2 regions of the Kitasatospora sp. NPDC057936 genome follow, and region 2 is predicted to be linked to the other one. Evidence: riboswitches for the same ligand, from Rfam matches in the RefSeq annotation. Region 2 holds a riboswitch; the other holds the start of a gene.

Region 1 (4,911 bases), on a different contig from region 2:
CGCCGCGTCCGGGCTGGGCGCACTGGCCGCCGCCCGGGCCGTCCAGGGCGTCGCGGGCGGCCTGCTGACGCCGGTCGGGATGACGCTGCTGTTCCGGGCCTTCGCCCCGCACGAGCGGGCGGGCCTCGGCAAGGTGCTGATCGTGCCGACGGCACTGATGCCCGCCCTCGGCCCGCCGCTCGGCGGGTTCCTCACCGAACACCTCTCCTGGCACTGGCTGTTCCTCGTGAACGTGCCGATCGGCGCGGCCACCGTGGCCGTCGGACTCGTCGGCCTGCGGGCGGGGGAGGAGCCACCGGCCGGACGCTTCGACACCACCGGCTTCCTGCTCGCCACCCCGGGCCTCGGCCTGCTCACGTACGCGCTCGGCTTCGGCCCGGCGCAGGGCTGGTCGTCGCCGGAGGTGCTGGTGAGCGGGGTGACCGGGACGGCGCTCCTCGTGGCCGCCGTGCGTCACCAACTCCGGTCCGCCGAACCACTGGTGGACCTGCGGCTGCTCGCCGACCGCACCTTCGGCGCCGCCGCCCGGCTCGCGCTGCTGACGTCGGCCGGGCTGATGGGCGCGCTGTTCGTCCTCCCGCTGCTCTACCAAGTGGCCCTCGGTGCCTCGGCGCTGGACGCGGGCCTGAGCGTCTTCCCCGAGGCGGTGGGCCTGATGGCCGCCTCCCAGGCGGTGGACCGCCTCCTGCCCCGCCTCGGCCCGCGCCGCCTGGCCGTGCCCGCCCTGCTGCTGGCGGCGGCGGTCCTGGCCGCGCTGGCGTTCACCGAAGACCCGTGGGCGGTAAGGGCGTTGATGTTCGCCGTGGGCCTGGTCCTGGGCACCGCCGTGCTCACCCTGCAGATCGCCGGCTTCGCCGACGTCCCGCCGCCCGCGACGGGCCGGGCGATGGCCCTGTTCACGATCGTCCGCACCCTCGGCGGAGCCCTGGGCATCGCGACGACCGCCGCCCTCGTCGCCCTCCTGGCCGACGGCGACAACCCCACCCCCTACCGCATCGCCCTCCTCGCCACCGCCCTCCCGATCGCCGCCGCCACCCCGCTCGCCATGCGATTCCCGGGCAAGGCACCAGCCAGTGCGACCCCGTGACCTGCCCCGCCTTCCGTATGGTGACCGCATGAACCCTGAGCGCTACCGCCTCCTGGAAGAGGACCGCCGGAGCCTCCCGGAGGGCTACAAGGTGGAGCTTTCCGGCGACATCATCGTGATGCAGGCGCCGCCGTCCTCGATCCACCAGCGCAACCTGGCAGTCGTCCAGCGCCAGTTCGAGGCGCACTGCCCGCCCGGCTACTTCCCGACCGGGAACAGCGACCTGGCCTCGCCCGAGGCCGGGTCCGTCCGGAACCCCGACCTCACCTACGTGCCGGACGAGGTCACCGACCTCGTCGAGCACGACATCCCCGCCGAGCTGGCCCTGATCGCCGTCGAGATCGTCTCGCCGTCGAATCCGGAGAACGACTGGACGGGCAAGGTCCGCGACTATCCGCGCATGGGCTTCCCGCTCTACCTGATCGTCGACCCCCGGCAGCAGACGGTGACGCTGTTCTCGGAGCCGAACCACGACCGCTACCACACGAGGACCGAGCGGAAGTTCGGCGAGTCGATCCGCGTCCCCGAGCCGTTCGGCTTCGAGCTCGACCTGTCCGGGCTGGTCCCCTACCGGGACTGACTATTCGCTCGGCCAGAGGATCAGGTTCGGGAGGGCGTGGCGGGTCGGGGTGCCGCCCGACGATGTGAGGGCTGTGCGGATGTCGTGGAGGTCCTCGACCGTGAGCTGGAGCGGGGGTTCGTCGGGCTGGTAGGTGGTGCGGATCGGGTAGTCCACGCCCGGGGTGGTGGTCATCTCGATGTGGCAGCCGAGCACGTGGGTGACCGGGCGGCGGTCGGCGAGGGCGATCAGGCGGTCGATGCTGCGCGTGAACGCGGGCCAGTCGTCGATGTAGAGCCGCCCGGGGTAGACGGTGTCGCCGGTGAGGAGGACGCCCGTCCAGGGGTCGTAGTACGTGACCGCCGCCGGGTGGTGGCCCGGGGTGGCGAGGCACTCCAGCACCCGGCCGCCGCCCAGGTCGACGAGGGCCACGGCGTCCGGGTCGGTGTCGAAGCCGAAGAAGGGCCATGCGACGGCCGGGTCGGCGGCGACCACGGTCGTGCCGGGGCGGTCGGCGAACTGGCCGTCGCCCGCGACGTGGTCGCCGTGCGGGTGGGTGTGCAGCACGAGCAGTCCGTACCCGGCCCGCGGGTGGCGGGCGAGCCACGCCCCGATCTGTTCGTCGACCACCGCGCGCAGCGGGAAGTGCGCGGCGTCGGCGGTCGCCCCGGTGTCGAGCAGCACCGCCCGCTCGGCCCCGAACAGGAGGTACAGGAACGGCGCCTCGTAGTGGACGGCCTTGTTCTGCCGCAGTACGACCGTGTGCTCGTCGTACGCGTGGACCTGGATCTCCGGCCCGGTGTCGTGCTTGGCCGACGGCGAGCCGTGGATCCACCGCACGTCCAGCGGCCGCGGCACCGGGACGGCCCGGGTGAAGTCGGGCATGACGCCTCCTCCGGTGCGTCGTCTTGTCGGGCCGGGTACGGCGCACGTCTCGTCCGGGGCGGGCGCGCCGGTGCGCCGCCACCGGGACGCTAGCACGGTGCCGGGCCGCCCTCATGACGCTCCGGGGACCGCTTCCCGGACGCCGGTTTCCGGCCGGTCCGGCGCACCGAGTGGGAAGAGTTTTCCAGGCGACGTACAGTTCCGCTTCGTGATCGAGATCGAGATCGTCGTCGAACAGCAGGCGGGCGGTGCGTGGGACGCCCTGGCGGAGGCGGCCCGCGCCCTGACCGGGGAACTGGCCGGTCCCGTCGAGGAGACCACGGGCCTCGACCTCGGCCCCGGGGTGCGCCTCGCGCTGGTGGACCCGGACGCGTTCGCGCAGCGCCGCGAGGCCTACGTGCGCCGGGTCTGCGAGACCGTCCTCGCGGGCGAGGCGCTGGCGGCCGTCGCGGACCCGGCGAAGCGCGAGAAGGCCGAGGCGGCGCTGCGCAAGGGGCCAGCCTCGGCGGACTCCGACCGCAGGATCAGCTGCGTGCCGTCCGGTCGGGTGGTGCAGGACGAGGAGGGCCGGTGGGTGCTCCTGCTGGCCCCGGCGCTGCTGGCGGGCGCGCCGCAGCGGGCCCCGCTGCGCGCGGTGCTGGCGCACCTGCTGACCCACCAGGCCCAGATCCGCGCGGGCGGCCCCCGGCCGGGCGCGGACGCGGTCGAGGCGCTGCTGCTCCACCGGACCTCCGGCGGCACGCGGGAGGACGACCCGGTCCTCGGCGCGCTGTGGGAGGGGCACGCGCGCTGGGCGACGCGCCGGCTGCTGGCCCGGGACCAGGCGGGGGAGCGGAAGACGGCCCGGGCCGCCCGGCTGCTGTCCCGCCTGCCGGGCGTGCGCGCCGAGTCGGACACCCACGAGAAGGCGGTGCGGTTCGTGCGCACGCTGGTCGAGGCGGGCGGGACGGAGACGGTGAACCGGATCTGGACGGACCGCTCCCTGGTGCCGACCCGCCGCGAGCTCACCTCCCCCGCCCGCTGGCTGGCCCGCACGGGGCTGGGGCCCGCGGAGGGCGGTCCCCCGGAGGGGTGAGGGGCCCGGGTCGGCGGCGGTCGCGCAGCAGGTGCGCGAGCCCGTCGGCGAGGCCGCCACGCCAACAGGCGTAGTCGTGCCCGCCGTTGAACTCGCGGTATTCGAGGTCGTAGCCGCGCGCCGTGAGGACGTCGCGCAGGTGGCGGCTCTGGGCGAGGAGCAGCCACTCCTGGAGCCCCACCTCGACGTAGAAGCGCGCCGCGCGGCGCTCCTCGGTGGCGAAGCGGCGGGTGAGCCACTCGCTGCCGGCGTCGAACTCGGTCTCGTCCGGCCACCAGAACGAGCCGGACTGGGCGAGCGCGTTGCCGAAGCGCTCCGGGCGCCGGTAGGCGGCGAAGGCGGCGGTGAGGCCGCCCGCGCTCTGGCCGGCGACGACGGTGGCCGCCGGGTCCGTGGTGGCGCCGAACTCGCGGGCGGCCCAGGGGAGGAGCCGGTCGGCGAGGAAGTCGACGAAGGCCGGGTTGCAGCTGAGGTCGGCCGCGCGCTCGGGGCCCATGGTGTGCACGAGCAGCGCGACCGTCGGGGGGAGGGCGCCGTCGGCCGCCAGGTTGTCGAGGGTGTCGCCGACGGACAGCACCTCGCCCCACATCTCGCCGTCGAGCAGCACCGCCACCGCGTACGGCGCGGCGGGCCCGTCGGCGCTCCAGCCGGCCGGGAGGTGGACGTCCACCCGGCGCCCGTCGAGCGCACGGGCCGTCGTCCGCCCGCGCGGCACGCCGTCGCGCCGGGCCGCGTACGGCTGGGCGGGCGCCTCGGGGAGGCTGAGGACGGTGGCGGGCCGCCGGCCGTCCCGGGCGGGGAGCAGGGGGCCGCCGTGCGGGTCGGGCCGGGCGTCGTCGAGGACGCGCATCCAGTCGGCGCGCGCGGTGCCGGGGGGCGCGCCGTGGAACGGGTACACCTGGTAGGACGCGCGATGGTCGGCCCGCAGGCGGTAGGTGATCTCCCAACGCCCTCTCCCCGTCGGCTTCATGAGGTGCGGGGTGAGGTCGCCGGCGTGCCGGTCCCGGTCCGTGACGGTGTGGACGAGCGCGAGCACGCCGTCGCAGTCCGGGCCGTCGTACGTGAACGTCACCTGCCGGTAGGCCGGATCGTCCGGATCGGGCTCGATGCGCGGGCCCGTCTGCTGCTCCATGGTCCAACTTCCCTTTCGTTCAAGCGAATCAGTCGTCACGCCGCGCTTGCTTTCACGCGGCGCTCGCTCCCGCACCGTGCTCGCCGTCACACCGCGCCGCCCCTGCGCCCGAGCAGCACCCAGAGCAGGAACGGCCCGCCGAGCACCGTCGTGACGATGCCGACCGGGATCTC
Region 2 (4,911 bases):
ACCGCGGGGTGCTGGCCGCCGTCCAGAGCGTCGCCGACGCGCGCGCCCTGGAGGCCGAGGAGGCGGAGGAGGCCGCGCTCGCCGAGGAGGCCTCCGCCGCTGCCGCGCCCGCCGCCGAAGGGGCCGCCGGGCAGCCGGCCGCCGAGGCGCCCGCGGAGGAGCCCGCCGCCGAACCCCCCGTCTACACCGACGCCGACGCCTGGATCGAGCACGTCCCGCAGCCGCCCGCCGAGGAGCCGGCCGCCGCGGTCCCCGGCCAGGGCCTGCCGTACGGCGCCGACGGCCTGGGCGGCTACGACGGCCAGCACGGCTACGACGGCCAGGGCGGCTACGACACCGGGGTGTACGACACCGGTTCGTACGAGATCCCGGCCGTCCCGCCGCAGCCGACCGACGACCAGGTCTACTACCAGCCGCAGGGCTACCCCGAGCAGCCGTACCAGGCCACCCCCGCGCACGGCACCTACCTGCCCGGCGCCGGCTACCCCGAGGGCTACCCCCAGCAGCCCGGCTACGACGGCGGCTACGACGCCCCCGTCTACGAGCCCACCCCCGCCCACGGCACCCCGGTGCCCGGTCCCGGCTTCGACGGCACGCCCGGTCCCGGCTTCGACGGCGCGCCGTACGTCCCCACGCCCCCGCACGGCGTCCCGGCCGAGGGCGGCGCCCCGGCCGGCGTCCCGTACGGCGCCACCCCCGCCCACGGCATCCGGCTCCCCGAGGACGACCACGCATCATGACGTCGCCTACCGACATCGGCGCAGCAACCCAGCAGGACGGCGACGGGGCCGGCGCGCCGGAGCCGTTCGGGCTCGGCAGCTCGCCGCTGCGCAGCGACGCCCTGCCCAAGGCGCTCGGCATCTACCCGTACGCCGCCGACCTGTGGGCCGAGGGGCTGCTGTGGGGCGCGCTGCTGCGCTCGCCGCACCCGCACGCCCGGATCAAGGCCATCGACACCTCGGCCGCGCTCGCCCTGCCCGGCGTGCACGCCGTCGTCACCGCCGCCGACCTGCCGCCCGGTCCGGACGGCCTGCCCGACGGCGCCCCGGCCGGGCCGATCGTCGCCGACCGGCCGGTGCTGGCCTCGGGCGTGGTGCGCCACCACGGCGAGCCGGTGGCCGCGGTGGCCGCCGACCACCCCGACACCGCGCGGCTGGCGGTCGGTCTGATCGTCGTCGAGTACGAGCCGCTGGAGGCCGTCACCGACCCCGAGCAGGCCTTCACCGCCCCGCCGCTGCACCCGGACGGCAACCTGTTCCGCCACCTGCCGCTGCGCAGCGGGGACCCGGACGCGGTCGGCGAGATCGTCGTCGAGGGCCTGTACCAGGTCGGCCGGCAGGACCCGGCCCCGCTCGGCGCCGAGGCCGGCCTCGCCGTGCCGCGCCCGGACGGCGGCGTCGAACTGCACCTGTCCTCCACCGACCCGCACGGGGACCGCGACCGCACCGCCGCGTGCCTCGGCCTGGAGCCGGACCGGGTGCGACTGGTCGTCACCGGCGTGCCCGGAGCGACCTCGGACCGCGAGGACCTCTCCTTCCAGGTCACCCTCGCGCTGCTGGCGCTGCGCACCGGCCGGCCGGTGAAGATGACGCTCACCCGCGAGGAGTCCTTCCACACCCACACCTCGCGCCACCCCGCGCTCCTGCGCTACCGCCACCACGCGGACGCCGAGGGCCGGCTGGTGAAGGTCGAGGCGCAGATCCTGCTGGACGGCGGCGCCTACGCGGACGTCTCCGCCGAGGCGCTGGCCGCCGCGACGGCGTTCTCGGTCGGCCCGTACGTCTGCCCGAACGTCTTCGTGGACGCGTGGGCGGTGCGCACCAACAACCCGCCGGCCGGGCGGATGCGCGGCGAGGGCGCGCTGCAGTCCTGCTTCGCCTACGAGTCGCAGCTGGACCAGCTGGCCGCCCGGGTGGGCGTGGACTCGGTGGAGATCCGCCGCCGCAACGCGATGGCCACCGGCGACCCGATGCCCACCGGACAGGCCGTCACGTGCCCGGCGCCGGTGACCGCGCTGCTGGAGGCCGTCGCCGCCGAACCGCTGCCGGCACTGCCGGTGGACGACCCGGACGCCGAGTGGCTGCTGCCGGGCGGGCCCGGCGGCGCCGGCGACCCGGCCGCCGTGCGGCGCGGGATCGGCTACGCCGTCGGCATGGTGCACATGCTCGGCGCCGAGGGCGAGGACGAGGTGTCCACCGCCACCGTGCGGGTCAGCGGCGACCACGCGACCGTGATCTGCGCGGCCGTCGACTCCGGCCAGGGCTTCGCGACGCTGGCCCGGCAGATCGTGCAGACCGTGCTGGGGGTCGGCGAGGTCTACATCGCGCCGGCCGACAGCGACCAGTCGATCGCCGGGCCCTCCGCCCGCGGGCGGCACACCTGGGTGTCCGGCGGCGCGGTCGAGCGGGCCGCGCTGATGGTCCGCCACCAGCTGCTCCAGCCGATCGCCGCCAACTTCGGGATGTCGGTGGAGCTGCTCCAGATCGCCGACGGCAAGATCACCTCGTACGACGGGGTGCTCGGCATGCCGGTCGCCGAGGCGCTCGAGGGCAAGGAGCTGTGGGCCACCGCGCAGTGCCGCCCGCACCCGACCGAGCCGCTGGACGAGGCCGGGCAGGGCGACGCGTTCGTCTCCATCGCCTTCTGCGCGATGCGCGCGGTCGTGGACGTGGACATCGAGCTGGGCGCCGTCCGGGTGGTCGAGATGACCGTCGCGCAGGACGTCGGCCGGGCGCTCAACCCGCGGCAGATCGAGGACCGGATCGAGGCGGGCGTGGCCCAGGGCGTCGGCCTGGCGCTGCTGGAGGAGCTGCGCACCGAGGGCGGCGTGCTGCAGAACCCGTCGCTCACCGGCTACCGGCTGCCGACCGCGCTGGACACCCCCGAGGTGCGGATCGCGGCCCTGCTGGAGGAGCGGGACGTGGTCGCGACCTTCGGCGCCAAGGCCGTCAGTGCCGTGCCCGCGGTGGTCGCCCCGGCGGCCGTCGCCGCCGCCGTCCGGGCCGCGACCGGTCTGCCGGTGGGGCGCCTGCCGATCCGGCCGGAGGACGCCGTCGCGGTGTGAGAGAAATGCGGAACGAGGAATTGCCGGTCGACTTTCGCAGTCGACCGGCAATTCCTTTTACCGAGGCCGTGACGGGATTCGAACCCGTGTGTACCGCTTTGCAGACGGTTCCCTGAGCCTCTCGGGCACACGGCCAGTGAATTCAGGATGGCGGATTCCGTGAATGGGGTCAACGCTGTTTTGTAAATTCTGTATGGCAATGTGTGCTACCGTCGGGGACAAGTGGCGTTTTCCCGCCACTCCGGACGAGCGCGTCGTACCCGGTGACGACAAGACGGCGCAGTTCAGCGGCAATCCGGCCGCTGTGGACTGCGGAGGTTCGTACCGTCATGGCCTGGCTCGTTCTGATCGTCTCGGGTGTCCTGGAAACCGTCTGGGCGGTCGCCCTGGAGTCGTCCAAGGGCTTCACCCGCCTCGTCCCCGGCCTCGTCTTCGGCGTCGCCCTGCTGCTGAGCATGGGCGGACTGGCGTACGCGATGCGCACCATCCCGATCGGCACCGGCTACGCGGTGTGGGTCGGCATCGGCGCGGTCGGCACCGCGCTCTACGGCATGGCCGTCCTGGGCGACGCGGTGACCCTGGCCCGGATCGGCTGCCTGCTGCTGATCGTCTCCGGCGTGGTCGGCCTGAAGGTGCTCCACTGACCCGGTCCCGGGGTGTGTCCCGAGGCGTGTCCTAGGTCCTGCGGCGGAGTCGACCACCGACTCCGGTCAGGGGTCCAAACACCGGACGGCCCTTACGATATTACGTATGACCACTGCCTCCCCCACCTCGGTCGACTCCGCCCCGATACCCGTCGAGAACGACCCCGGCGGCGGGGTGCTCAGCGGCCGCTACCGCGCCCTCACGCTGGGGATCGTGTCGGTGGTCCTGCTGCTCGCCTTCGAGGCGACGGCGGTCAACACCGCGATGCCGGTGGCGGCCCGGCAGCTGGACGGCCTCGGTCTGTACGCCTTCGCCTTCTCCGGCTACTTCACCACCACGCTGTTCGCCCTGGTCGTCTCCGGCCAGTGGTGCGACCGGCGCGGCCCGCTGCAACCGCTGTTCACCGGCATCGCGGTGTTCGGCGCGGGCCTGGTGGTGGCCGGGACGGCGCCGGGGATGTGGCTGTTCGTGGCCGGGCGGGCGGTCCAGGGCCTGGGCGGCGGGCTGGTGATCGTCGCGCTGTACGTCGTGGTCGGCCGGGCCTACCCGGAACGGCTGCGGCCCTCCGTGTTCGCGGCCTTCTCCTCGGCCTGGGTGCTCCCCTCGATCGTCGGACCGGTCGTCTCCGGAGCCGTCACCCAGCACCTGGGGTGGCGCTGGGTGTTCCTGGCCGTGCCGGCGCTGATCCTGCTGCCGCTCGCGGTGATGGGTCCGGCGCTGGCCCGGTCGGAGCGCGAGCACCCCGTGCCGAAGGGCGCGGAGTTCGACCGCCGCCGCACCGTGCTGGCCGCGATGGCGGCGCTCGGCGCCGGCCTGCTGCAGTACGCGGGCCAGCGGCTGGACCCGATCGGGCTGCTCCCGGCGGCGGCCGGTGCGGCGCTGCTGCTGCCGGCGGTGCTCGGGCTGCTGCCCGAGGGCACGCTGCGGGCCGGGCGCGGTCTGCCGACGGTGATCCTGCTGCGCGGCGTGGCCGCCGGGGCGTTCTTCGCGGCGGAGGCGTTCATCCCGCTGATGATGGTCACCCAGCGCGGCCTGTCGCCGACGCTGGCCGGGCTCACGCTGACCAGCGGCGGGCTGTCCTGGGCGCTGGGCTCGTGGCTGCAGGGCCGTCCGGGCGCCGAGCGCCACCGCGAGGCGATGATCCGGGGCGGGTTCGTGCTGACCGCGGTGGCGATCGCGGGGGCGGCGCTGGTGCTGGTCCC

Evidence for each region. Region 2 has a riboswitch for guanidine ahead of ACFVU9_RS09970 (SMR family transporter). Riboswitches for the same ligand answer to the same signal wherever they lie in the genome.
Region 1: it holds a riboswitch for guanidine, as region 2 does, so the genes downstream of both, ACFVU9_RS03550 (MBL fold metallo-hydrolase) here and ACFVU9_RS09970 (SMR family transporter) in region 2, are expected to answer to the same signal.

The regions. Positions count from the first base shown of each region.
Region 1 is NZ_JBHVPD010000004.1:72,400-77,310, forward strand. Features, by position in the region: gene ACFVU9_RS03540 (DHA2 family efflux MFS transporter permease subunit) at 1-1,087, shown strand, start outside; gene ACFVU9_RS03545 (Uma2 family endonuclease) at 1,116-1,667, shown strand; gene ACFVU9_RS03550 (MBL fold metallo-hydrolase) at 1,668-2,531, opposite strand; guanidine-III (ykkC-III) riboswitch at 2,544-2,613, opposite strand; gene ACFVU9_RS03555 (zinc-dependent metalloprotease) at 2,740-3,606, shown strand; gene ACFVU9_RS03560 (alpha/beta hydrolase-fold protein) at 3,536-4,738, opposite strand; gene fhuB (Fe(3+)-hydroxamate ABC transporter permease FhuB) at 4,825-4,911, opposite strand, start outside.
Region 2 is NZ_JBHVPD010000013.1:71,532-76,442, reverse strand. Features, by position in the region: gene ACFVU9_RS09985 (2Fe-2S iron-sulfur cluster-binding protein) at 1-740, shown strand, start outside; gene ACFVU9_RS09980 (xanthine dehydrogenase family protein molybdopterin-binding subunit) at 737-3,064, shown strand; tRNA gene ACFVU9_RS09975 (tRNA-Cys) at 3,128-3,199, opposite strand; guanidine-III (ykkC-III) riboswitch at 3,283-3,348, shown strand; gene ACFVU9_RS09970 (SMR family transporter) at 3,394-3,708, shown strand; gene ACFVU9_RS09965 (MFS transporter) at 3,815-4,911, shown strand, end outside.